DNA from 3 places in the Brevibacillus sp. IT-7CA2 genome. Region 2 is predicted to be linked to each of the others. Evidence: riboswitches for the same ligand, from Rfam matches in the RefSeq annotation. Region 2 holds a riboswitch; each other region holds the start of a gene.
The links. Region 2 has a riboswitch for cyclic di-AMP ahead of ACM6JA_RS02145 (CAP domain-containing protein). Riboswitches for the same ligand answer to the same signal wherever they lie in the genome.
Positions count from the first base shown of each region.

Region 1: another riboswitch for cyclic di-AMP. It lies ahead of ACM6JA_RS06360 (quaternary amine ABC transporter ATP-binding protein); the one in region 2 lies ahead of ACM6JA_RS02145 (CAP domain-containing protein).
Region 3: another riboswitch for cyclic di-AMP. It lies ahead of ACM6JA_RS28535 (C40 family peptidase); the one in region 2 lies ahead of ACM6JA_RS02145 (CAP domain-containing protein).

Region 1 covers NZ_CATKQT010000010.1:53,189-56,459, reverse strand. Annotated here, with positions in the region: gene ACM6JA_RS06370 (heavy metal translocating P-type ATPase) at 1-129, shown strand, start outside; gene ACM6JA_RS06365 (cation transporter) at 194-394, shown strand; cyclic di-AMP (ydaO/yuaA leader) riboswitch at 1,140-1,286, shown strand; gene ACM6JA_RS06360 (quaternary amine ABC transporter ATP-binding protein) at 1,679-2,905, shown strand; gene ACM6JA_RS06355 (ABC transporter permease) at 2,889-3,271, shown strand, end outside.
Region 2 covers NZ_CATKQT010000003.1:55,675-58,945, reverse strand. Annotated here, with positions in the region: gene ACM6JA_RS02160 (hypothetical protein) at 1-111, shown strand, start outside; gene ACM6JA_RS02155 (cold-shock protein) at 278-481, opposite strand; gene ACM6JA_RS02150 (rhodanese-like domain-containing protein) at 907-1,251, shown strand; cyclic di-AMP (ydaO/yuaA leader) riboswitch at 1,336-1,491, shown strand; gene ACM6JA_RS02145 (CAP domain-containing protein) at 1,499-2,215, shown strand; gene ACM6JA_RS02140 (hypothetical protein) at 2,280-2,435, opposite strand; gene ACM6JA_RS02135 (homoserine dehydrogenase) at 2,536-3,271, opposite strand, start outside.
Region 3 covers NZ_CATKQT010000053.1:220,488-223,758, reverse strand. Annotated here, with positions in the region: gene ACM6JA_RS28550 (class I SAM-dependent methyltransferase) at 1-31, opposite strand, end outside; gene ACM6JA_RS28545 (PspA/IM30 family protein) at 126-821, opposite strand; gene ACM6JA_RS28540 (LiaF transmembrane domain-containing protein) at 906-1,307, opposite strand; cyclic di-AMP (ydaO/yuaA leader) riboswitch at 1,627-1,766, shown strand; gene ACM6JA_RS28535 (C40 family peptidase) at 1,771-2,292, shown strand; gene ACM6JA_RS28530 (response regulator transcription factor) at 2,507-3,226, shown strand; gene ACM6JA_RS28525 (sensor histidine kinase) at 3,227-3,271, shown strand, end outside.

The sequences.
Region 1 (3,271 bases), on a different contig from region 2:
TACAACACCTTGGGCATCCCGATTGCCGCCATCGGCTTCCTCGCTCCATGGCTTGCCGGTGCCGCAATGGCCTTCAGCTCCGTATCCGTTGTACTCAACGCACTAAGACTGCAACGAGTGAAGCTGTAACAACAGTAACAAGCGGCTTTGTCCGCCTTACCTATACAACATAAAATGTAAGGAGAGATTGATCATGACAAATATCACATTGAACGTAGAAGGTATGTCTTGCAACAAATGCGTAGCCCGCATCGAGAACACATTGAAAGATCTGGGTGCAGAAGGCAAAGTAAACCTGGCTGAAAAAAAGGTTGAGGTTTCCTACAACGAGAGCAACTTGACTCTCGATGCAGTAAAAGAAGCAATCGAAGACCAAGGCTACGACGTCGTTTAATCGTCGTACCTTTGAAAAAGCTCCTGCCTGATTCATTGAGGCGGGAGCTTTTTTCAATTGTGATTGGAGTAGCTGTAGTGGAGGGGAAGAAGCCCATTTCCAGTCTACGCTTCGGCCTACGCCCCGCAAGGGGGGGAGACTGTTCGCTCCGAATTGAACGGCGGGAGCGATTCAAAACTGAAAACGTTACAACGTTTTTGTATGTGATAAAAGCTGAAAACCCCCGCCATTCATTTCTCCGCTAGGTAGGGCTCCAGAGGCGCTAGGACTGGAAATGTTCTTCTTCCCAAGCAGCTTTTTACTACATTTTGAAAGCAGCATTCAAGCTGTCTTTTAAAAAGTATGTAGAAACACAACAGCTCGTAGAGGAAACAGGAGAAATAAGCGAAGATCTTTGGACACACCTACCGAGGCGTAGTGAAAAAAAGAGAAACTGCTTTTAGCGTCCACCTCTGAGGCGCATCCTGAACAGTCAACTTTGGACGCGGTTTCGCTTTTTTTCACGGAGCCGGGCACCCCCTGCTCCCTCGCAGGGGTTCCAAGAATCTGAGCGTTTTCTCCTGTTTCCTCCCCACCACAACAGCGAGTATAGCGCACTAATCTTTCAATCGAATAAGCAACCAACAGCTAATTCAATCCGACTTATAAAGAAAGCCGTAATCCGGTTAAAACCGTGCTAAACGAATGTTCACAATAACTGGAAGCGAGCGTATAATTCAAATCACAATCACGATTCAATAGGAAACAACACATACGGCCTAGTTCCGAGATTCTCGGAAGCGGGGGAACCAATCTTTTGGGGTTAATCCTGAGTGATCAGGAGGGATGAGGAAATGTCTTCTCTGCCATCCTACCCGTCAGCTAACCTCGTCGGCCAAAGCAGGGAAGGTCATGGATGGATAAAGTCTAGGCATATAATGCGCAACAAGGGGATTCCTTGCGGGCGTGTGATAGGCCGATGCAGGCTTTTTCTTTGGGACCTTTGTTCTGGAGAAAAAGGATGGATCGGCCTATTTTTTTATGAAAATACCGACGAGCAGCTTACGCCGATACAGTCGTGAAGGAAATGCTGTGGATCGCTGGGAGGCAGTTGGTACGACATAAACCGCTGACAATCGAAATCAGGAAGACAGAGTACAGGGAGTCCCGAAAATGGACGCCAGGTATTACGTAAGCCTGCGGATTTTCAACACGAGTAAAAATCAAGCGTGCCTTGGTTTTGCTGGGGTGTGGAAACTTCGCGGGCTTTTTACATTTACGAAAAAACGAAGGATGAGGGATACCATGCCCAAAATGAAAGTCCATCAACTGACAAAAGTGTTCGGTAAGCAGCCCGAGCTGGCCTTGAAGCTGCTGGCGGAAGGACGTACAAAAGAACAAATTTACAAGCAAACGGGCCAGTCTATCGGGGTAAATCAGGTCAGCTTTGAAGTCGAGGAAGGTGAAGTCTTCGTCATCATGGGCCTGTCCGGCAGTGGCAAATCCACCTTAATCCGACTGTGTAATCGACTGATTGACCCAACGAGCGGAAGCATCGAGATCGATGGGGAAGAGATCGTGGACATGAAGGCGACAGCTTTGCGCGAGGTGCGGAGGAGGAAGCTCGGGATGGTTTTCCAAAATTTTGCCCTGTTTCCGCAGCGGACGGTACGGGAAAACGTGGAGTTTGGTTTGGAGATTCAACAAGTACCACCAGGGCTCCGGCAAGAAAAAGCACGGGAAGCGCTCGCGCTCGTTGGATTAACCGAGTGGGAAAATGCGTACCCGGATCAATTGAGCGGAGGGATGCGCCAGCGGGTCGGATTGGCGCGGGCGTTGGCTAATAATCCAGATATTCTCTTGATGGACGAAGCATTCAGTGCACTGGACCCGCTCATTCGAAAAGACATGCAGGATGAACTGCTGGAGCTTCAGATGACGATGAAAAAGACGATTCTGTTCATTACACATGACTTGCACGAGGCGTTGCGGCTGGGCGATCGGATTGCCTTTATGAAAGACGGGCAGATCATTCAGATCGGCCGCCCGGAAGAAATCATGGCAGACCCAGCGGATGAATTCGTGCGGAAGTTCGTGGAGGATGCCGACCTGTCCAGGGTCCTCGTTGCTGAAAATGTGATGAAACGGGCAGAAGCAATCACTCCTGACAAAGGGGCGCGAGTGGCGCTGCAACTCATGATGGATAACGGCGTGTCCAGCTTGTACGTCGTGGACAAAAAGCGCACACTACTCGGCTTGATTACGGCGTATGACGTTTCACTCGCGATCGGTACGGGAGATTCGCTGGAGACGATCATGAAAACCGACCTCCCTACCGTTTCACCTGACGCACGTCTGCACAGTTTGTTCCCGATGATGGCAGATCTGCACGTCCCGATTGCTGTAGTGGGCGAGCAGAAGCGTTTGTTGGGTGTCATCGTAAAAGGAGCGGTGTTAGGCGGGCTGGTAGGCAAAGTCAATGTCCAAGAGCACCAGAGAGCAGAGGTGATGAGTGATGGACGTCGTGCCTAAGCTGCCAATTGGCGAATGGATGGAAGGGTTCGTGGAGGTGCTGGGCCAGTACAAAGGGGTATTGTTTGATCCAGTGTCTATCGTCATTTCCACGATGGTGACTTACTGTTCCACGGTTTTGGCAGAGATACCTTCGCTGATTCTCATCTTGCTGCTAGGGGCCTCTGCGTGGGTTTTTGCAGGGAGAGCGTCCATGGTCTTTACGGTTATCGGATTTTCTCTCATCCACAACTTGGGGTACTGGGATGAAACGATGGAGACATTGGGACTCGTCCTCACTGCCACCATGATTTCGATCGTCATCGGGATTCCGGTGGGCATTCTTTGCGCGAGACACGATACGTTTCGCAATCTGGTCACACCAGT
Region 2 (3,271 bases):
AATGTCCTTCTCACCACTTATGGCCGTACTTCCATCGGCGGCGGTCAAGTGGTCGGTCTTTCAGTTCTTGACAGTCAATTCCAAACTGTCGAAATCGAAACTTGTATTTAACTATTTTGTAGGAAGAAAATGAGGAATTATGGTGAGACGCCATAGTTCCTTTTTTAATCCATTCGCATGCGGGAAAAGGCGCTGGGGACTATCCCAACGCCTTTTTACTTTTACGACCACGACAAAAAAACTGCCCTCGAAAGGACAGTTTCTTTTAAAAGGAGACTTACAGTTTTACTACGTTCTCAGCTTGTGGGCCACGGTTGCCTTGAACGATGTTGAATTGAACTTTTTGACCTTCGTCCAAAGTTTTGAAACCGTCACCTTGGATTGCGCTGAAGTGTACGAATACATCGTCTCCGCCTTCTACTTGAATGAAACCGAAACCTTTTTCTGCGTTAAACCATTTTACTGTTCCGTTCGTTTGCATTTAAAAAAACCTCCAAAAATTCAATTTGAATATGCTAGTCATATTTACCGAAGCAAATAAAGCTCACATATCATGAAGAAATACCAGATCTTCAAATATGATACGCCTTCATGATATGTGAATATTATTTACTCCGCGAATATACGATTGTCATAGGACGGAACTGCAAAATTAAAAACTAAACCTTTTGAAAACCTAAAACAATGAAAGCCCATCCTCTCTTCCATCCTTGCGGCTCCGATGACCGCGCCAGTGTGAATCGGGGATTCAAAAATGTTATCCATCAGCATACACCTCGATGAATGATTAGGTATCAATTTTTCAAGTAGCAATCTCATTCTACCATGGATGTCCAATAAAAGCAACCGTTCACCCTATACTGGAGAAGGCGGTACTCTGTTACAATAACAATGGGAGGGATTTCATTGCAAAATCATACTTTGACAACGATTCAATTATCCGAAATGCTTGAAAAGAAAGTGCCTGTACTATTAATGGACGTACGCGACGCCGAAAAATTTATCACCGGCAGCCTTGTTCATGAAAACGCTTCGACACGTAACGTCCCCTATCTTCTAATGAAAGAACAGGACAAGCCGTTCGATGAGGAAACCGAAAAACTTGCGCAAAATGTGCAGATTGTTACTGTATGTACAACTGGTAACAAAGCGCAAAAAGCTGCCGCTCTTCTTCGTGAGCATGGTTTTCAAGCAAATGCATTGGAAGGCGGCTTAACCGCATGGAAGGAACAATCAAACGAATCGAAATGAGCCTAATTTATCAACCCTTTTAGCTATTTGCCATATATTACTCCTTTATTTCGATTGGGATTGTCTGATATCGTTGTTCATGCCAAACGAAATAAGCCGAGACTTCCTCTTGAAAGGAAGTGCGGGGGACTTTTTTGTGGATGAGATATTCCACATTGGGGTGAATCGCCGAACTGGCGTAGGGTTGTTTCCTCAATCCGAATCCGACAACTAACCTCGTAGGCAAAAAAAAGGAGAGATTTGTTTAATGAAACGTTTTGGTTCTGTTACAATCGCGATGACTCTTGGTCTGGGCTTGGCTCTAACAGGCTTTGCTACTTCTGCTTCGGCTGCTTCTAATTGCCCTGTTCCTGGCGGACAATTCCAATATTATATGCCACAATTCCAAAAAGCTCCAAATTCCCAGCAATTTTGGAACTTCTTTCAACAAAAACAAGGCTTTGCCCCTGGACAACCAATGCCAGTACAACAGCCAATGACACCGATGCAACCTGCAAAGCCGGTACAACCAGCTCCAGTTCAAGCTGCACCAGCGCAACCTAGCAATAACGTCACTCAACCTGCCGCTCCAGTAAATCAAGCGGAGCAAGGAAAAACTGGTGATTTTGCGAAACAAGTCGCGGATTTGGTGAACCAAGAACGTGCAAAAGCAGGTCTCAAGCCTGTTCAAATGGATGCAGCACTGTCCAAAGTAGCGTTGGCAAAAGCACAAGATATGTCTGCTAACAACTATTTTGACCACAACAGCCCAACGTACGGTTCCCCATTTGACATGATGAAGCAGTATGGCATTCAGTACTCGACTGCCGGTGAGAATATCGCCATGGGTCAACAGAGTCCACAAGAAGTTATGCAACAATGGATGAATAGTGAAGGTCACCGCCAAAACATCATGAACCCTGCGTTCACAAAAATTGGTGTAGGCTTCACAAATGGCTACTGGGTACAAGAATTTATCGGATAGAACGCATTGCATGAAACGAAAAGCCGGTGTCTCTTAATCGAGACCCGGCTTTTTCGTGTAGGCATTATTCCTGCTGTGCTTCGGATGCCTGCTTTTTGGGGGTACAACAGCAGCTATCCTGCTCATTTACCAAAGCGACGTCCTTTTGATGCATTTTTTGCTTGGTTGGGTAAGCAGATACTTGCTGCAGCTCGGCATTGACATCAGACGATTGGTTCATCCGTATGGCCCCCTTGCCTTTTTTTGTGGTGCATCCCTAGTATGCTCGCGGTTGTAAATGACTCATTCCTAAGGAACACTGGAAGCACATGCAAATGAGCCTATCTGCTAATGATATGTTCAAGGTCTTTTAAGGCAGCCGCTGCTGCTGCGACAGGATCTGATTTTCCTCCAACGACCAATAAATCCCCCATGACATCTGTTTCTACCCGTATGGCTTTTGTCGTACCTGATACAGATGCAAATGGATGGGTAAGATCTACTGCACACAGCTCCACTGCTACAGAAACCGTACCATTCACTTCCTTTTGGATGCTTCCGATCAACTTGGGAATCTTCGTATGCTTCTTCCACGTCTCGATTTGTAACGCGGTTATTTCGCGAATACTTGCGCGTGCGATATCGGTCAGATTTACTTGCGCGTCAAAAGCGGCGTTTGCCAAGATCGTGATCTTCGAAGCTGTATCCCAACCATCGACATCGTAAGAAGGATCCGGTTCGGCAATCCCCATCTTCTGAGCGAGCTCGACTGCTTCCGCACAGGTAAGCCCCTCTTCCATCATTTTTGTGAGCACGAAGTTAGTTGTTCCCGTAAAAATGCCCTCGACTCGTTTCACTTCACAGCCTGCCAAGTTATACTGCAATAGATCGATCGTTGGCAGGGCTGCTGCTGTTGCTCCACTCACTTTCAACGCGACGCCATGTTTTTTGGCTAGAGCCGCTAAACCAGCATAATCGACAACAAGCGCACCTTTTGAAATCGCGATTGCGTGTATAGCATTTTCCAATGCATAACGAATAAAAGTAAGACCGGGTCCTCCCTCTTTTTCGGATGGA
Region 3 (3,271 bases), on a different contig from region 2:
ACCGCCGCAAAAAGACCAAGAAGTCCTGCAAGAATCGTACCTCCTAGGGGAAAAGCAGCCTGATGTACACAGGCTGCCGAATTGACACAAGCTATTCTACACCCAGTCCCCCAGTTCCTGTCGAATTAGGATTGTACTGGTTTGGCTACCGGTGTTTTCACTTCATTAATGGATGCTTTGATACTAGCAAGTTCTGCATCGAGATCATCCTTTTCCAGTTCAGACAAAGCGTTCTCCCAAGCGCGGTCTGTTTGGCGCCATTGTCCACTCATTTGCGCTTCTGCTTCCATGCGCATGACTTTTTCTTCCATGCGGGCGAAGCCACGGCCTGCGGACGGATTGCCGATACCGACAACTGCTTGATTGACTTGCTTTTGTGTACGAGCTACTTGTGCACGTGCCATCAGTGTGAACCTTTTCGCACGCATTTTATAGAACTCTTCCTTCAACTCAGCCAGCTTCTCGCGCATTTGCGTAGCTGCCTCGGATGCTGACAGGTAGAGACCTTCATATTCCGCTGCACGGCCTTCGTACTGCTTCTTGTCAGCGAGTGCTCGACGAGCCAACTCGTCTTCTCCCTCAGTCAAGGCGAGCTTGACTTGACGATCGCGTTTTTCGATCAGAGCATTGGCTTCGTCCAATTGCTGGCGGAATTTCTTTTCCAGTGCAACCTGACGGGCAACCGCTACTTCAACTTGTCCGATTTCTACTTCCATGTCACGCATATATTGATTCAGCATTACTACCGGATCTTCCATCGAATCCAATGCATCATTTACCGAAGCTACTGTCAGGTCACGCAAACGTTTAAAGATACTCATTATTTTTTCCTCCTCATCATATCACATCATATTGTTCATCCAAAAGACTCTTGCGACACAGTGTTATTGCGGTTACCAAAACGGTTATGGCCGTTTGGTTACGTTTCTCTCCCAAGCGTCTAGCGTATCTTCTTTTAATACTTTTTGGGCCCATTCACGCTCCCAAGCAGGTGGAGCTTGTTTAGGTTCTTGACTGGGACGCAGTAAGCGATATCCCAGATAAATCACCCCAATGGCCAGAAGTGCGTGAAATAGTAGGTCAAGCTTGCCAATCAACATCAGGAACCCGAATAGGAAGACTAGGATTCCCCAAAAGCGTGAACCGGTTTGTCCCATAATCTTTTTGGCACCGTATATCATGATCACACCGGGAATGATGAACCCGAGCAAGTCTCCGATATCGATACCCACCAGATCTAGAAGAACCAACCCACCGACTAGCAGCAGAACCAGCCCGAGTAGAACTTTGCCAGACCGTTCGCTCATTACTCGCTTACCTCCATTCGTTTTGCATGTGGTGCTTGTGGAACGTTATGCCCTTATTGTAGCCCCCGGTATAGGCTTCCCATAACGGGCGTGCGGTTGGTTTTTCCCTCCGTCCTTGGACGGAGACAATTTCCTGCCCTAATCGGACGAGCTGTCCCGCAAGGCAGAACAAGCGCGCGTCGAAAGGCGTCTTGCACTGTTGAACGAAAACGTTACAGCATTTGACGGTATTTTTGTGACGAATATGTGAACTAGTGGATGAAAAAGAAGGAAAAGAAGGACTGGCGTAGAATCTTCGTAAGAGTGCGTGTAAAAAAACATCGAAAAATAGCCGAATTCCGCTTGGCGGAAACGGGGGAACCACGTTTTTGGGGTGAATGGTTGCTACTCCTAGCAGCCTAGGGCGTCCTTTCGACCGAACCCTTCAGCTAACCTCGTAGGCTCACGAAGGGAGCAGTTTCTTTTGCGCAAGGTAGTTTTATCTTTATTTATGGCTGGAATGCTTGCTATGGGGGCAGGCGCTGCACATGCTGCTGAGGAGAATACTCTCAATGAAGTAGTCAGCGACTTGTACGGTACCCCTTACAAATCTTCCGGCTCGTCCAAAAAGGGCTTTGACTGCTCCGGTTTCACGCGCTACGTATTTGATGCGTTAGGTGTAGACCTGCCTCACAATTCTGCTTCTCAGTACGAATTAGGTACAGAGGTAGCCAGAAAAGATTTGCAGCCAGGCGATCTCGTGTTCTTCAATACGAACGGTCGCAGCATTTCTCACGTGGGTATCTACATTGGAGACGGCACATTTGTACACTCGGAATCTGGTCGTGGAGTCGTCAACACTAAGTTGAGCGATCCATACTACTGGAGCAAGCGTTATGTAGGCGCCAAGCGTCTCAGCGCTCCTGTTCTAGCGAAAGCAGAAACTCCGAAAAAGGAAAAAGCGGTGCAAGCTGCATCGTTGCCGGAAAAACCAGCTAAAAAATAGTCGTTCGGCAAAATAATAAAAGCCAGGGACACTACGTCTCTGGCTTTTTCTGACGAAACTTAGTACCTGGTCTAAAGAGGTACCCTCATATATTAGAACAACTTAATAACTTACGGGGTTTCTTCCCCTGATCAGGTCAAAGCATGTTATGATAGACAAGACCCATTCTTTGAATGGTATTCCTTATTAATAGAAGTAACTGGGGGTTGTTCCGGTGAAAGATCACATTTTAATTGTCGATGACAATCTGGAGATTATTGAACTGCTAGAAGACATTTTGGAGAACGAGGGCTTCAGCGTTTCCTCCGCAGAGAGTGGAGAAGATGCACTCTCCCTGCTCAGCCAAGGAGAGCGACCCAACCTGATCCTTTTGGGTATTATGATGCCCAACATGAGTGGCTACGAGCTCTGTTCTCAAATTCGCCGTGAGTGGGATTTGCCTATACTGTTTCTCAGTGCAAAAGGAAAAGCGGTAGATAAGGTAGTCGGCTTTGAAATTGGCGCAGACGATTACATTACAAAGCCATTTGATACAGAAGAACTGCTCGCTCGCATTCGTGCCCACCTGCGTCGTTATGAGCGCATTCGCAAGCATACTGAGGAGCAGCCAGAGAAGGAAACAGCTTCTTCTCCGATTACCGTTTTGAAATTCAAGGACCTAGAAATTCATAAAGAAACGTATTCCGTTTATGTATGTAATCAAAAAATTGAGCTCTCTACCAAAGAATTTCAACTGCTCACATTCCTCGCAGAAAATGCGGGCATCGTCTTTACAAGAGAGCAAATCTACGACCGTGTCTGGGGATATGGTTATGGCTCGCTCAATACAGTGACCGTCCATATCAAAAACCTCCGTGAAAAGTTGGAAACAGAGCGTCAGTTCATTAAAACACAATGGGGGACAGGCTACGTATTCATCGGGGAGAAGCTTTAAATGAGCTTACGTAATAAAATTTTTCTCTCCTTCATTGCCTTGATC